One region of the Microbacterium sp. NPDC058389 genome, then DNA from elsewhere that is predicted to be linked to it. Evidence: riboswitches for the same ligand, from Rfam matches in the RefSeq annotation. Region 1 holds a riboswitch; the other holds the start of a gene.
The links. A riboswitch is a leader RNA that binds a small molecule or an ion and turns the genes downstream of it on or off. The one in region 1 is predicted to bind thiamine pyrophosphate.

Region 1 (7,871 bases):
CGACGATCCCCATCATCGTCGCCGACTCCGAGACGGCCGCGCACGACTGACCTGCGGCCGGCTCGCGCCGATGGCCGGATGCCGCCGCTCAGTCCTGGGCGGCGGCTGCGGCGCGAGCGGCCTCGGCGGCGCGCACGACCCACTTGGGCAGCTCGCCGTAGCGCTGGAACGGCACGACCTCGCCGGCCGCGCTGTCCTCGATGAGCTGGGCGAGCCGCCGCTCGCGCGTGGCCTCCTGCTTGGCCGAGAGCACCCAGTGGACGACCTGCCGGCGGTAGGTCGGGGTGGCCGCGTCGAGGAACGCGGAGGCCGCGGCGTCCGCCGCGACGCGGGCGGACCACTCGGGCGGCAGCTCCTGACCGGGGTTCTCGTGCGAGTACACGCCGGTGCGGTCCTCTCGGCGCCGGGCGTAGGCCGCGAGCCCCGCCTCGGTCATGAGTCCCTGGGCGGTGAGCTGCTCGACGAGTTCGATGTTCACCTTCGACCAGTTGCTCGAGGGCTTGCGCGGCGACCAGCGCTGGCGCACGGCGTCGTCGTCGATGCGCTGCGCCACCGAGTCGATCCAGCCGAAGCAGAGCGCGACGGGAACCGCCTGCTCCCACGTCAGCGGGCGTTCGGCGACGTGCTTCTTGTACAGGCCCATCCACAGCTCGGTGGCCGAGTCGTGGTTGGCCTCCAGCCACGCGCGGAACTCGTCAGGCCCCGAGAAGAAGACGGCCGGCCGCTCTGAGGTGCCGCCGGGGGTGCCGATCATCGCCATGCGCCGAGTCTGCCAGCCGAGGCCGACACTTCGGCAGGCTCAGCGCATCGCATCGCGGGTCACCGGCGCGGATCAGCCTCTCGCCAGGACGACGTCGGCCGGCGCCTCGAAGAACAGCAGCTCGAACTCGGCCGATCGCCGGAACGCCTCCGACATGCGGGCGCGCTCGGAGATGGACGCGCCCCGGGCTGCGGCATTCGCGATCCGCACCGCCTGCGCGGTGGCCTCGGCGAACGCGGGATCGCCGTAGGCCGCAAGCCAGTCGTCGTACGGGTGGGAGGCATGACGGGCTGCGGTCAGCCGCGTGCCGAGGTCGGCGTAGATCCAGAAGCAGGGGAGCAGCGCAGCCACGAGCTCACCGTACGTCCGGGTCGACGCGTGCAGGTGGTTCGTGTACGCGCGCGTGGTCGGTGCCGGTTCTGCGGACGGTCGGCCGGCGAGGTGGGTGTCGTGCAGCCGCTGCTCCTCGACGAGGGCGGATCGGGCGGACCCGGCCCAGAAGGCCTGCTCGTCCGGGGTCGGCGCGAGGGCGCTCGCGCGGGCCAGCAGGCGCGCGTACTCGCCCAGATAGCGCGCGTCCTGCGCGAGATACCACGTGAACGCGTGACGCTCCAGCGACCCGTCGCCGAGGCCCCGCACGAACGCGCACGCCTCGATGTCCGCCCGGACGGCAGCGGCGGCATCCCACACCTCCGCCGACCATGCCGGCGACGCGGGGGTCCGCAGCGCGTGGAAGTGGTCGATCGGGCCGTTGCCCTGTCCGACGCGCAGCGCATCGGCGTGGGCGAGCGCGCCCGTGAGCCATTGCTTGGCGCGCACGAGGGCATCGGGCCACGTGGCGCCGCCCGCGCGCAGCGTCGCCATGGCCGACGACAGCGAGCAACCGGTGCCGTGCGTGTTGCGCGTCGCGACCCGGTGGCCGGCGACCTCGTGCACGCCACCGGGGCCGACGAGCGCGTCCGGGCATTCGGCGCCGTCGAGGTGGCCGCCCTTGAGCAGCACCAGCGTGCCGGTGGTCTCGTGCAGACGACGTGCGGCGTCGAGGGCGTCCGCCCACGTGGTGGCGACGGGGAGGCCTGTCAGCACGGCGAGCTCGGCGAGGTTCGGGGTGACGAGATCGGCATCCGCGCACAGCGCGCGCAGCGCGTGCTCGGCCGCTGCGTCGAGCAGCCGGTCGCCGCTCGTGGCGACCATCACCGGGTCGAGCACGACGACCGGGGGCCGCACGCGGGCGAGCCAGGAACGGACGACGCCGATGATCGCGGCGTCCTGCAGCATCCCGATCTTGACGGCGTCGATCTCGACGTCGTCCGACACGGCGTCGAGCTGCGCCTGGAGGAAGGCCGTCGGCGGCACGTGGACCTCGCGCACGCCACGGGTGTTCTGCGCGACGAGCGCCGTGACGACAGCCATGCCGTAACCGCCCAGCGCCCCGATCGTCTTGAGGTCGGCCTGGATGCCGGCACCGCCGGTCGGGTCGGTCCCGGCGATGCTGAGGACGCGGGGGATGCCGCTCATCGCACGACCCCGGCCGTCGTGGCGTCGGCCGCCCGGCGCAGCTCGCGTGCGGTCGCCGCCGGATCCTCGGCGGCCGACAGCAGCGACACGACGGCGACGCCGGCCGCGCCCGCGTCGCGCAGCGGTGCGATGTCGTCGATGCCGATGCCGCCGATCGCGACGCACGGGAGCGCCGCGGCGGCCGCCAGCCGGCCGAAGCCGTCGACGCCGAGCGCCGGCGGGTGGTCGGGTTTGGTCGACGTCGGCCGGATGACGCCGACGCCGAGATAGTCGAGGGTTCCCGCCGGGAACGCGGCGGCGGCCGCGAGGTGGGCTGGGGTGTTGGCCGTCCAGCCGACGTACGCGTCGTCGCCGAGCAGGCGGCGCGCCGCCTGGGGCGGCAGGTCGCTCTGCCCGAGATGGACGCCGTCGACGCGTGCGCCCGCGTCGCGGGCCGCGAGCACGATGTCGACGCGATCGTCGACCACGAACAGCGCGCGTCCGGCCACGACGTCCGACAGCGCGACCGTCTGTGCGAGCAGGTCGCGCGCCGTGCCGCCCTTGACGCGCAGCTGGACGACATCGACCCCGGCGTCGACCGCCGCGGAGACGACGTCCCTCGTGCGGTCGAACGGCAGCCGGTCGTCGGTGACGAAGTGCAGCTGCAGGCTCATCGGGCGCCCGCCGTCTCGACGGCGGTCTCGGCGACCGCGCGGCCGTCGAGATCGGCCGGGCGCACCGCGTCCAGCGCATCCAGCAGCGCGACGGCGAACGAGCCCGGTCCGTCGGAGCGGGCGGCCGCGCGCTCCGACGCGGCGGCGTAGAGGGCGGATGCCGCCACCGCCGCGTCGAGCGGCCGGCACACGCCGAGGAACGCGGCCATGACGGCGCCGAGAGAGCATCCGCCGCCGGTCACGCGGGTCAGCAGGGCGTCGCCCCCGCCGATCCGGACGACCTCCGTGCCGTCCGTCACGAGGTCGACGGGACCCGACACCGCCACGACGCCGCTGGTGCGCAGCGCGAGCTCGCGGGCGGCGCCGGCCGCGGCATCCGTGCCCTCCGTGGCGTCCACCCCGCGACCGCCGGCCCCGGCGCCCGCGAGCGCGAGGATCTCGGACGCGTTGCCGCGGATGATCGCGGGCCGGTGCTCCAGCAGTTCGGCGGCGAACGCGGTGCGGACGGGCAGGGCACCGACCGCGACCGGATCGAGCACCCAGCGCTCGGTCGCCCGCACGGCCTCGCGGGCGCCGTCGCGCTGCTCGGCGCCCGGGGTCCCGAGGTTCACGAGCACGCCGTCGGCGATGCCGGCGAACAGGCCCGCCTCGCCGGGCAGGTCGCACATCGCGGGCGCGGCGCCGACGGCGAGGAGAACGTTGGCCGTGAAGCCGGTCACCACGGCGTTGGTGATGCACTGCACGAGCGGTGTGGCATCCCGCAGCGCGGTGAGCGCGTCGGAGGGGGACAGGTGGACGGTGGCGGCGCGCGTGTTCATCGCGACATCCCTTCGCTCGCATGATCGAGATCAGGTTCGACGGGTGTGTTCTCAGCCCGCCATGCGGGCACCCCGTGTCACTGCCGAGCAATCTAGCAGGCCCGTGATCGGCCGCACCGATGCGATGCGCCGCGCCTGCCGAAGTGTCGGGACCACGCCGTAGGCTGGGGGTGTGACCACAGCCCTCTACCGCCGCTACCGGCCCGAGTCGTTCGGCGAGATGATCGGGCAGGGTCAGGTCACCGAGCCGCTGATGACCGCGCTGCGCGGCGACCGGGTCGGCCACGCCTACCTGTTCTCCGGCCCCCGCGGGTGCGGCAAGACGACGTCCGCCCGCATCCTGGCGCGCTGCCTCAACTGCGCCGAGGGTCCGACCGACGTCCCGTGCGGAAAGTGCGACAGCTGCATCGAGCTCGGCCGCGGCGGCGGCGGGTCGCTCGACGTGGTCGAGATCGACGCGGCGAGTCACAACGGCGTCGACGACGCGCGCGACCTGCGCGAGCGCGCCGTGTTCGCCCCGGCTCGCGACCGGTTCAAGATCTTCATCCTCGACGAGGCGCACATGGTGACGCCGCAGGGCTTCAACGCGCTGCTCAAGCTCGTCGAAGAGCCCCCGGACCACGTCAAGTTCATCTTCGCGACGACCGAGCCCGAGAAGGTCATCGGCACGATCCGCTCGCGCACGCACCACTACCCGTTCCGGCTCGTGCCGCCCGCGGCGATGCTCGAGTACGTCGAGCAGCTGTGCACGCAGGAGCACGTGGCGGTCGAGCCGGGCGTGCTGCCGCTCGTGGTGCGCGCCGGCGGCGGCTCGCCGCGTGACACGCTGTCGCTGCTCGACCAGCTGATCGCCGGCTCCGACGACGCCAAGGTCACCTACGCCCGCGCCGTCGCACTGCTCGGGTACACACCCGATGAACTGCTCGACGAGGTCATCGACGCGTTCGGCTCGTCCGACGCCGCGGCGGCCTTCTCGGCGGTCGACCGCGTCGTGCAGACCGGTCAGGATCCGCGCCGCTTCGTCGACGACCTGCTCGAGCGCCTGCGCGACCTCATCGTGGTCGCCGCGACCGGTCAGGGTGCCGCCGCCGTGCTCCGCGGCGTCTCGGCCGAAGACCTCGCGCGCAAGCAGCGTCAGGCCGACGCTTTCGGCACGTCGCGGCTGTCGCGCATCGCCGACCTCGTCGTCGCGACGCTCGACGACATGACCGGAGCCACCTCGCCGCGACTCCAGCTCGAGCTGATGGTCGCCCGCGTGCTGGCGAGGGGAGCGGATGCCGCGGCTCCTGCGATCCCGTCGGCTCCGACCGCTGCAGCCGCACCGGTGGCCGAGCGGGCGAGGGGCGAGCGCGCCGAAGCGCCATCCACGGCCGGTTCTGTGCCTGCCGCTCCCGTCTCCGCGCCTGCCGCTCCCGTCTCCGCGCCGGAGCCCGTGGTCGCCGCCCCGCGCGAGCTCACGACCGACAGCCTCGTCGCGGCGTGGCCCGAGGTGCTCACCCGCCTCGAGGGCATCAGCCGGTCGTCGTGGATGGTCGCGACGGGCTCGCGGCCCATCGCCGTCACGGCCCAGGGCGACGACCATGTGGTCGCCCTGGAGTTCTCCAGCGCGGGCGACCTCACGAAGTTCAAGCCCAAGCCGCATGGCCAGGGGGCGTTCCTCGACGTGCGCAGCGCCATCGAGCAGGTGTTCGGCAGCCAGGTGAAGTTCCTGCCCCGGCTCGCCGAGCCCGGGTCAGGGTCCGGGGGAGCCGGGTCGGCTCCCGCGTCTGCGCCGGCGGCCGGAGGCCCCTCGGCACCTGCCGCCGCTGCGGCTGCCGCGTCCGCCTCTGCCGCCGCGCCGGTGGCTGCCGCAGCCCCACGGGCGCAGGCCGCCCCCGCCGGGCCCCCCGCAGCCTCCGGGTCCTCGGCCCCGTCCGGGTCCTCCGCCCCGCCCGCGTCTTCCGCCCCGCCCCGGCCTTCCACGCCGCGCGCGTCGGCGTCGAACGCATCGGCGCCGAGCGCTCCGGCACCGCGGGGTGCGGCATCCGCCTCCGCAGCCCCGGCGGCGGCCGCACCGGTCACCGACTGGGCCGTCGCGCCGATCCCGTCCGACGACGACGCCCCGCCGCCCGATCCCGGCCCCGCGGCGATGCCGAGCATGGGCCAGTTCGCCGTCGACGACGAGCCCGAAGACGCGGCGCGCGCCCGCGTCGCGACCCTGGCTCCGCCCCAGGACGTCCCTCACGACGGCGACGTGCTGCCGCGCACCGAGCTGGCGCCCGCAGTCGAGCGCGACGACGAGCCCGACGACGATCTGGGCATCGACGAGTCGGGTGCGCCTGTCGACGTCCCGGTGCCGCCCACGGTGGCACCGCCGATCACCCCCGTCGTGCGCCCGCGCAACGACGGCGTCCAGCGGTACGGAGAGGCAGTCGTGCGTCAGGTGCTCGGTGCGACGTTCGTCGGCGAGGAGCCCTACGAGCCCCCGACGAGGTTCAGCTAGCCCATGTACGACGGCATCGTCCAAGACCTGATCGACGAGTTCGGCCGCCTCCCCGGCATCGGGCCGAAGTCGGCGCAGCGCATCGCGTTCCACATCCTGCAGACACCCAACTTCGACGTGTCGCACCTGGCCGAGCTCCTTGCCGAGGTGCGCGAGAAGGTGCGCTTCTGCGAGGTGTGCGGCAATGTCTCGGAGCAGGAGCGCTGCTCCATCTGCCGCGACCCCCGGCGCAACCAGACGCTCATCTGCGTCGTCGAGGATGCCAAGGATGTCGCCGCGATCGAGCGGACACGCGAGTTCCGCGGGCTGTACCACGTGCTGGGCGGCGCGATCAGCCCGATCGCGGGGATCGGACCCGACGACCTGCGCATCGCGCAGCTGATGCAGCGTCTCGCGGACGGCACCGTGCAGGAGGTCATCCTCGCGACCAACCCCAACCTCGAGGGCGAGGCGACGGCGACCTACCTCAGCCGGCTCCTGCACACGCTCGAGATCTCGGTGACCAGGCTCGCCTCCGGCCTCCCCGTCGGCGGCGACCTCGAGTACGCCGACGAGGTCACCCTCGGCCGCGCCTTCGAGGGCCGGCGCTCGGTCTGAGCCGGAGTGGTCCGACCGCTCGCGATGTCCGAGATCGGTCGTAGAGTGTCGTTCGCGATCCTCGCGCCGAGCCTTCGACCGGTGCACCCTGGTTCGATGGCGAGAAAGGGCACCGGATGAATCCCGTCCAGCGGTTCGACACGCGTGCGTGGCTGCTGTTCGCCGCGATGGCGCTGTTGTGGGGCATCCCGTATCTGTTCATCAGCATCGCGGTGGAGTCGTACTCGCCGGCGGCGGTGGTCGCCGGACGCACCCTGCTCGGGGCGGTCCTGCTGCTGCCGTTCGCCATCCGGGCGAAGGCGCTGCGGCCGGCCTTCGCCAAGATCGGGTGGGTGCTGCTGTTCGGCGGCATCGAGATGGCCGGCCCGTTCCTGCTGCTCGGCCACGCCGAGCAGACGTTGCCGTCGGGACTGACCGGACTGCTGGTGGCCACCGTGCCGCTGTTCGCCGCCATCATCGCGTTCGGCGGCGGCGACCGCTCGGTGCTGAGCCCATGGCGGGCCATCGGCCTGTTCGTGGGGTTCGCGGGCGTGTTCGTGATCGTCGCGGGACCGGGGCTCGCCGTCGAGGGCGGGGGAGGGCTCCTCGCGGTCGGCGAGGTGCTGCTGGTCGCGCTGCTCTACGCGATCGCCCCGTTCGTCATCGCGACGAAGCTGCGCGACGTGCCGTCGCTCGGGTCGATCACGCTCGCCCTCTTCGCGGTGGGGATCTTCTACACCCCCATCGCGTTCCTGACGCAGCACGAGGTGCCGACCCTCGAGAGCACCGTGTCGCTCGTCGCCCTGGCCGTCCTGTGCACGGCCATCGCCTTCATCACGTTCTTCGCGCTCATCGCCCGTGTCGGGCCGGTGCGGGCCCCGCTGTTCACCTACGTCAACCCGGTGGTGGCGATCGTGCTCGGCACGATCATCCTCGGCGAGCCCATCACGCCCGGGCTGATCATCGGCTTCCCGCTGGTGCTCGTGGGCTGCTGGCTCGCCGCGACGGGCGGCACGTTCCGCTCGCGCGCGGCCGACAGCGACCTTCCCCCCGTCGCCTCCGGC
Region 2 (7,871 bases), on a different contig from region 1:
CCCGACAGCGCCACGCCCTGCGGAGTGCCGGTGAGCACGAGGTCGCCCGGCTCGAGCGTGAGGAACTGCGACAGATGCCACACGATGTGGTCGATGGGGAAGATCATGTCGGCGGTCGACGAGTCCTGGCGGGGCTCGCCGTTGACGTGGCTGCGCAGCCGCAGCGCCTGTGCGTCGACCTCGTCCGGGGTGACGAGCCACGGCCCGGTCGGGTTGAACCCGGGGGCGCACTTGCCCTTCGACCACTGTCCGCCCGACACCTCGAGCTGGAACGTGCGCTCGGACAGGTCGTTGGCGGTGACGAAGCCGGCGATGTGGGCGGCCGCGTCGGCGGGCGAGTCGAGGTACGACGCGCGGCGGCCGATCACGATGCCGAGCTCGACCTCCCAGTCGGTCTTCTCGCTGCCGCGGGGGATCGTCACGGTGTCGTTCGGTCCGACGACGGTATTGGGGGTCTTGAGGAACACGACCGGCACCGGGGGCGGCGCGGAGCCCGATTCGGCCGCGTGTGCGGCGTAGTTCATGCCGATGCACACGACGGCGCTCGGGCGGGCGATCGGGGCGCCGATGCGGAGGGCGCCGGCACCGTCGAGCTCGGCCAGCTCGCCCGCGGCGATCGCGGCGGCGGTGCGGCCGACGGGGTCGCCGGCGAGGAAGTCGCCGTCGATGTCGGAGGTGAGGGGGCGCAGGTCGAGGTGGCGGTCCCCGTCGAGGACGACGGGGATCTCGTGACCGGGGTCGCCGAGGCGCGCGAACTTCATTGGTCTCCAGGTGGTTCCGTGGCGGAGCGCCCGTGGGCGCAATTGACAGTATAGACGTCGGATGTTTAACTGCGAGTGGTTCGAATCTCGAACCCGACTACCGCAGGAGAACCGCTATCGTGAGCCGCATCGTCGCGTTCGAGACGACAGACATCCGATTCCCCACGTCGTTGAGCCTCGACGGCTCCGACGCGATGAACCCCGACCCCGACTACTCCGCCGCCTATCTGAGGATTGTGACGGATGCTTCAGACGGCGTCGACGGGCACGCGTTCGTCTTCACCATCGGCCGGGGCAACGACGTGCAGGTCGCCGCCCTCGACGCGCTGGCCGGGCACCTCGTCGGACGCGAGGTGGAGCCGCTGCTCGCGGACATGGGTGCCATCAACCGGGAGCTCATCGGCGACTCGCAGCTGCGATGGCTCGGCCCCGAGAAGGGCGTCATGCACATGGCCATCGGCGCCGTCGTGAACGCCCTGTGGGACCTCAAGGCCAAGCGCGCCGGCCTGCCGCTGTGGCGGCTGCTCTCGCGCATGACTCCCGAGGAGCTCGTCGATCTCGTCGACTTCCGGTACCTCACGAACGCCCTCACTCCCGAGGAGGCGCTCGCGATCCTCCGGGCCGCCGAGCCGGGCCGCGCGCAGCGCGAGCAGGAGCTGCTCGCCACCGGGTTCCCGGCCTACACGACGAGCCCCGGCTGGCTCGGCTACTCCGACGAGAAGCTCGCCCGGCTGTGCCGCGAAGCGATCGCCGACGGCTTCGGACAGATCAAGCTCAAGGTCGGCGCCGACCTCGACGACGACATCCGCCGCCTGCGCATCGCCCGTGAGACGTGCGGCGACGGGTACCCGATCGCGATCGACGCCAACCAGCGCTGGGAGCCGTCCGAGGCGATCGCGTGGGTGAACGCGCTCGCACCGTTCGACCTCGCGTGGATCGAGGAGCCCACGAGCCCCGACGACGTGCTGGGCCACGCCGAGATCGCGCGCGGGGTCGCCCCCGTGCGCGTCGCGACCGGTGAGCACGCGCAGAACCGCGTGATCTTCAAGCAGCTGCTGCAGGCGGGCGCCCTCTCGGTCATGCAGATCGACGCCGTACGGGTGGGCGGGGTCAACGAGAACATCGCCAACCTGCTGCTCGCGGCGAAGTTCGGCGTGCCGGTGTGCCCGCATGCCGGCGGCGTCGGGCTGTGCGAGGCGGTGCAGCACCTGTCGATGTTCGACTTCGTCGCCGTCAGCGCCAGCCGCGACGGGCGCATGATCGAGTACGTCGACCACCTGCACGAGCACTTCGTCGTGCCCACTGAGGTGCGCGGCGGCGTCTACGTCGCGCCACTCGCGCCCGGCGCCGGCATGGAGATGAAGGCCGCCAGCCGCACCGCCTACACGTTCGGAGCAGTGGATGCCGCAGCCTGAACTGCCCGCCCTCACCCGACTGGGGTACGGCGCCGCGAACGTCGGCAACCTGTTCCGCGAACTCACCGACGAGCAGGCCTGGGCGATCCTCGACGCGGCCTGGGACGCCGGCATCCGCTACTTCGACACCGCGCCGCACTACGGCCTCGGACTCTCGGAACGGCGCCTCGGCGCCTTCCTGCGCACGAAGCCCCGCGACGAGTTCGTCATCTCGACGAAGGCCGGGCGGCTGCTGCGCCCGAACCCCGACGACGGCGGCGGGCTCGACCTCGCCGCGGACTTCCACGTGCCGACAACGCTGCGGCGCGAGTGGGACTTCTCGGCCGCCGGCATCCGCGCGAGCCTCGACGAGTCGCTCGAGCGCCTGGGGCTCGACCGCCTCGACGTCCTGTACCTGCACGACCCCGAGCGGCACGACCTCGACCTGGCGCTGCGCGAGGCGTTCCCCGCGCTGCAGGGGCTGCGCGACGAGGGAGCGGTGGATGCCGTCGGCATCGGGTCGATGGTGTCGTCGGCGCTCGCCGCCGCCGTCGAGGGCGCCGACCTCGACCTCATCATGATCGCGGGCCGGTACACGCTGCTGGAGCAGTCCGCGGCCGACGAAGTGCTGCCGGCGTGCCACGAGCGCGGGACCGGCGTGGTCGCCGCGTCCGTGTTCAACTCCGGCCTGCTCGCCAAGGACGAGCCGTCGCGCGACGACCGCTACGAGTACGGGCGCATGCCCGACGAACTGTGGGACCGTCTGCAGCGCGTCCTCGCCGTGTGCCGCGCGCACGGCGTCCCGCTGCCGGCGGCCGCTGTGCAGTTCACGCTCCGCGACCCCGCGGTGCGCTCGGTCGTCGTGGGCGGCAGTCGCCCCGAGCAGCTGCGGCGCAACGCAGAGCTGATGGCCGTCGACATCCCGGCGGTGCTGTGGGACGACCTCGCTGCGGAGGGCCTCATCCGCTGACGGGCGCGGCGCCGCGTCAGTCGTTCAGGCCGAAGAGGTCGAGCGGGTGCGTCAGGCGCCACCACGGCGACGGGTCGGAGACGTCGCCGGCGAGCTTCAGATCGACCGTGGCGCCGTCGAGCGGCCCCGTGACCTGCAACGAGCCGACGGTGTCGCCCGAGTCGCGGGCGTCGCCGAGGGAGAACGTCGTCGCGACCGTGCCGACGCCGCCGTTCCAGAGGATCACCGACGCATCGCCCGACGAGACCACGTCGACCTTGTCGCCCCAGCGGGTCTCGACGATGCCGGCGACGGTGCCTGCCTCGACCGACGGCTTCAGCTGCAGCTCCTGCTCGAGCTGCGCGTAGATCGCGCGTGACGCCGCCAGGCGCGCGGCATCGTCGGGCTGGCCGAGCACCGAGGCGTACAGGCGGACGGTCGTGTCGCCGATCGCGATGTCCTTCGCCGACAGCAGGTTCCACGCGTCGAGCGTGCCCGTCTTGAGGCCGATGACGCCCGGGTCGGCGAGGAGGCCGTTCGTGTTCTCGACCGTTCCCGCCCCCGGCAGGTCGACTGACTTCTGCGCGACGATCTCAGCGATCACGGGGTTCGCGAGGGCCTTCTGAGCGAGCGGGATGAGCGACTCCGGGCTCGCGGTGTTGCGCTTGTCGATGCCGGTCGGCTCGTACAGGGTGATGCCGGGCACGCCGTGGGCGGCGAGCCACTTGTTCGCCGCCGACGCGTACACGGCGTCCGAGGGGAAGAGGCTCTGCGCCAGCCGGTCGGCGTAATTGCCGGCTGAGCCGATGAGCATGCCCTGCAGCAGCTGGTACTCGGTGAGCGTTCCGCCCGCGGGGACGTCGAGGGCCGACTCGCCCTGTCGCAGGTACTGCCAGTAGGCGTTGCGATCGGCGGCGGAGAAGCGGTACTCGGGGCCCTGCTCGCCCACCGCGAGCGGCATCTCGTCGAGCACCACGAGCGCGGTGACGACCTTGGTGATGCTCGCGATCGCGTCGGCGTCGGGGGTGGAGGCGAGGGTGCCGATGCCTTCGACGGCCTCGGCGGCGCTGCCTTGCGCGGGCCACACGGGCACCGCGGCGGGCGCGGCGACGGGCTGCACCTGGATCGCGGTGATCGTCGGCGCGACGGCGTTCAGCGGCCACAGCAGCGTCGTGCCCGCGTAGGCCGCGAGCACCGCGGCGATCGCGAGGGTCGGCACCACCACGCCGGCGCGCAGCGGCGAGCGATGGGGTGCGTCGGCGAGCAGGTCGGCCTCGACCGCGACGTACGGCGTCGCCGCAGCGGCGAGGTCGTCCGGCGCGGCCACGCGGCCGACGGCGGACGGGTCGACCCACGACAGCGCGGCACCGGTGGACGTGGATGCCGTCGGCCCGGGTGCGTCGTCCGGGTCGGGGCCCGGTGCGACGAACGAAGCGGGGTCGGGATCGGCGGCCGCGGTGGCTTCGGGCGTCACAGGCGCGGGCGCGGTGTCGGTGAAGCCCGCGGGTGCGGCGTCGGCGGCCGGCGCGGGGTCGAACACCGGGAGCGCCGGCGTGGCGGGTCCGCTCAACGGGGCGGCGGCGATCGACGTCGGCACGGCGGCCGTGTCGACAGGAACCGTGCTGCTGCCGCGGGAGGCGGCATCCGGTCCGGCCTCGGGGATCGTGAGCACGCCATCGGGCGACGTCGCGATCTCGCCCGTGCGCGCACGACGCTCACGGCGCGAGGGCGCAGGAACGTCGTCCGGAGTCACTTGCCAAAGATACCTTGCCTGGCCGGCGGTATACTCGTCGCCACAACCACGGGAGTCCGGTGAGCCGGGCTGAGAGGAAGCGACCCACGCTTCGACCGTCGAACCTGATCCGGATCATGCCGGCGCAGGGAGGAGAACACATGCACGCGTCCACGTCCGCATCGGCCACCGCCGCAGGGGCATCCGCGACCTCGCACCGCCTTCGCTGGCGCGTCGTCGACATCGTCGTCGCCGCCGTCCTCGGCGTCGCGATCGGCCTCGTCTTCTGGGCCTGGAACACCGTCGGCTACGCCTGGTTCACCGCGATGGACGGCCTCACGCCCGGACTCGGCGGCCTCGCCGTCGGCATCTGGCTCATCGGCGGCGTGATCGGCGGCCTCGTCATCCGCAAGCCCGGAGCTGCGCTGCTCGTCGAGGTGATCGCCGCGATCGTCTCCATGCTCATCGGCAACGTGTGGGGCGTCTCGACGCTGCTGTCCGGCCTGGTTCAGGGACTCGGTGCCGAGCTGATCTTCGCGGTGTTCCTGTACCGCCGCTTCACGCTGCCCGTCGCGATGCTCGCCGGTATCGGCGCCGCCGTCGGCGCGTGGGTGTTCGAGCTGTTCTACGGCAGCTCGCCCAACATCCTCAAGACCGTCGAGTTCAACGTGATCTACCTGGTCTCGCTCGTCGTGTCGGGGGCGCTGCTCGCGGGCCTCGTCGGCTGGTTCGCGGTGCGGGCGCTCGCCGCCACCGGTGCGCTGAACAGGTTCGCCGCCGGACGCGAAGCGCGACGCGAGGTCTGACGTGGCGGCGTCGTCGGCCCGCCCGGCCGGCCGCAGCGGACCCGCGGGCATCACGGCCGCCGACTGGGGCTGGCGCTATGCGGGGCGCCGCGCGCCGGCCGTGCACGACGTGTCGTTCACGATCGAGCCGGGCCAGCGCGTGCTGCTGCTGGGCGCATCCGGTGCGGGCAAGTCGACGCTCCTCGCGGGAATCGCGGGGCTGCTCGGCGGTGCCGACGAGGGCGACGAGACCGGCATGCTGCTCGTCGACGGCGTCCGCCCCGAGACGCAGCGCGGGCGCGTCGGGCTCGTGCTGCAGGACCCCGACTCGGGCGTCGTGCTGTCGAAGGTGGGCGACGACGTGGCCTTCGGCTGCGAGAACCTCGGCGTCGCGGCATCCGAGATCCCGTCCCGTGTCGCGGAGGCCCTCGGCGCCGTCGGGCTCGACGTGCCGCTCGGCCGGGCGACCAAGGCGCTCTCGGGCGGGCAGAAGCAGCGCCTCGCGCTCGCCGGCGTGCTCGCGATGCGGCCGGGCGTGCTGCTGCTGGACGAACCGACGGCCAACCTCGACCCCGAAGGGGTGCGCGAGGTGCGCGCGGCGGTCGAGCACGCCGTCGGGGAGAGCGGTGCGACGCTCGTCGTCATCGAGCACCGCACCGAGGTGTGGGCCGACCTCATGCACCGCGTCATCGTCGTCGGCGCCGAGGGCGGCCTCCTCGCCGACGGGCCTCCCGCAGAGGTGTTCGCACGCGTCGGCGACGAGCTCGCAGCCGCGGGCGTCTGGGTCCCGGGCCGGCCGATCGACCTGCCCGTGCTCGACACGACCGGCGGCGACGTCGAGGCGGCGGTGGCGGCATCCGGTCTGTCCGTCTCGCGGGACCGTCGCACGATCGTGCGTGCGGGGCTCGAGGTGCACGTGCCGCGAGGTGCCGCGACAGGCATCGTCGGACCCAACGGCGCAGGCAAGTCGACGCTCGCCCTGACGCTCGCCGGTCTGCTCCCCGAAGCCGCGGGAGAGGTGCTGGCCGCGCCGCAGCTCGCGGGGCGGTCGGGCCGGCGCCCCTCGCGGTGGACCTCACGGGAGCTGCTGACCCGCATCGGCACCGTGTTCCAGGAGCCCGAGCACCAGTTCCTCGCCTCGACCGTGCGCGACGAGCTGGCCATCGGCCCCCGCTCGCGCGGCATCGCTGCGGCCGACGTCGACGTGATCGTCGACGAGCTGCTCGAGCGGCTGCACCTCGCGCCGCTCGCGCTCGCGAACCCCTTCACGCTGTCGGGCGGCCAGAAGCGGCGGCTGTCGGTGGCCACCGTGCTCGCCGACGCCCCGCCGGTGATCGTGCTCGACGAGCCCACGTTCGGCCAGGACCGCCGCGGCTGGGTCGAGCTCGTCGCCCTGCTGCAGTCCGAGATCGCCGCCGGCACGACCGTCGTCGCCGTCACGCACGACGACGACGTGCTGCGCCACCTCGGCGCGCACCGCATCGACCTCGGGATGCCCGTGGGGGTGGCGTCGTGACCGTGCTCGCCGCGGATGCGCCCGCGGTCGAGACCCGGCCGGCGTGGCTCGACGGCGTGAACCCGGTCACCAAGGTCGTGCTGGCGCTGCTGCTGTCGGTGCCGCTGTTCGCCTCGATCGACATCACGAGCGCGCTCGCCGCGATCGTGCTGCAGCTCGCGTGCCTGCCGCTGACGGGGCTTCCCGTCACGACGCTGCTGAAGCGGATGCTGCCGATCCTGGTGTTCGCGCCCGTTGCCGGCCTCAGCATGCTGCTGTACGCCGAGCCCGGCGGCCGCGTGTACTGGTCGTTCGGGTACGCGACGATCAGCGACGACTCCATCGCCCTGGCTGTCGCGGTGTGCCTGCGCGTGGTCGCGCTCGCACTGCCGACGATCCTCCTGTTCGGCCGCACCGATCCGACCGAGCTCGCGGACGCGCTCGCGCAGGTTGCGAAGCTGCCGTCGCGGTTCGTGCTCGGCGTGCTCGCCGGCACCCGCACGCTCGGGCTGTTCCTCGACGACTGGCGCAGCATGGGCCTCGCCCGCCGTGCCCGCGGAGTCGGCGACACCGGCGCAGTCCGTCGCTTCTTCTCCATGGCGTTCGTGCTGCTCGTGTTCGCGGTGCGTCGCGGCACCAAGCTCGCGACCGCGATGGAGGCGCGGGGCTTCGGCTCCGGCATCCCGCGCACGTGGTCGCGCCCGTCTCGGCTGCACGTGCGCGATGCCGTGGCCCTCGGGGGCGGGGTCGCCATC

Region 2: another riboswitch for thiamine pyrophosphate. It lies ahead of ACFWJ8_RS06450 (ECF transporter S component); the one in region 1 lies ahead of thiM (hydroxyethylthiazole kinase).

What each region holds. Positions count from the first base shown of each region.
Region 1 covers NZ_JBHXJQ010000006.1:71,431-79,301, reverse strand. The annotation lists gene ACFWJ8_RS10155 (glycoside hydrolase family 65 protein) at 1-50, shown strand, start outside; gene ACFWJ8_RS10150 (YdeI family protein) at 89-760, opposite strand; gene thiD (bifunctional hydroxymethylpyrimidine kinase/phosphomethylpyrimidine kinase) at 833-2,278, opposite strand; gene thiE (thiamine phosphate synthase) at 2,275-2,931, opposite strand; gene thiM (hydroxyethylthiazole kinase) at 2,928-3,749, opposite strand; TPP riboswitch at 3,740-3,834, opposite strand; gene ACFWJ8_RS10130 (DNA polymerase III subunit gamma and tau) at 3,922-6,231, shown strand; gene recR (recombination mediator RecR) at 6,235-6,828, shown strand; gene ACFWJ8_RS10120 (DMT family transporter) at 6,945-7,871, shown strand, end outside.
Region 2 covers NZ_JBHXJQ010000003.1:270,067-277,937, forward strand. The annotation lists gene ACFWJ8_RS06430 (fumarylacetoacetate hydrolase family protein) at 1-761, opposite strand, end outside; gene ACFWJ8_RS06435 (enolase C-terminal domain-like protein) at 881-2,176, shown strand; gene ACFWJ8_RS06440 (aldo/keto reductase) at 2,163-3,125, shown strand; gene ACFWJ8_RS06445 (D-alanyl-D-alanine carboxypeptidase family protein) at 3,142-4,857, opposite strand; TPP riboswitch at 4,896-5,005, shown strand; gene ACFWJ8_RS06450 (ECF transporter S component) at 4,998-5,642, shown strand; gene ACFWJ8_RS06455 (ABC transporter ATP-binding protein) at 5,644-7,137, shown strand; gene ACFWJ8_RS06460 (energy-coupling factor transporter transmembrane component T family protein) at 7,134-7,871, shown strand, end outside.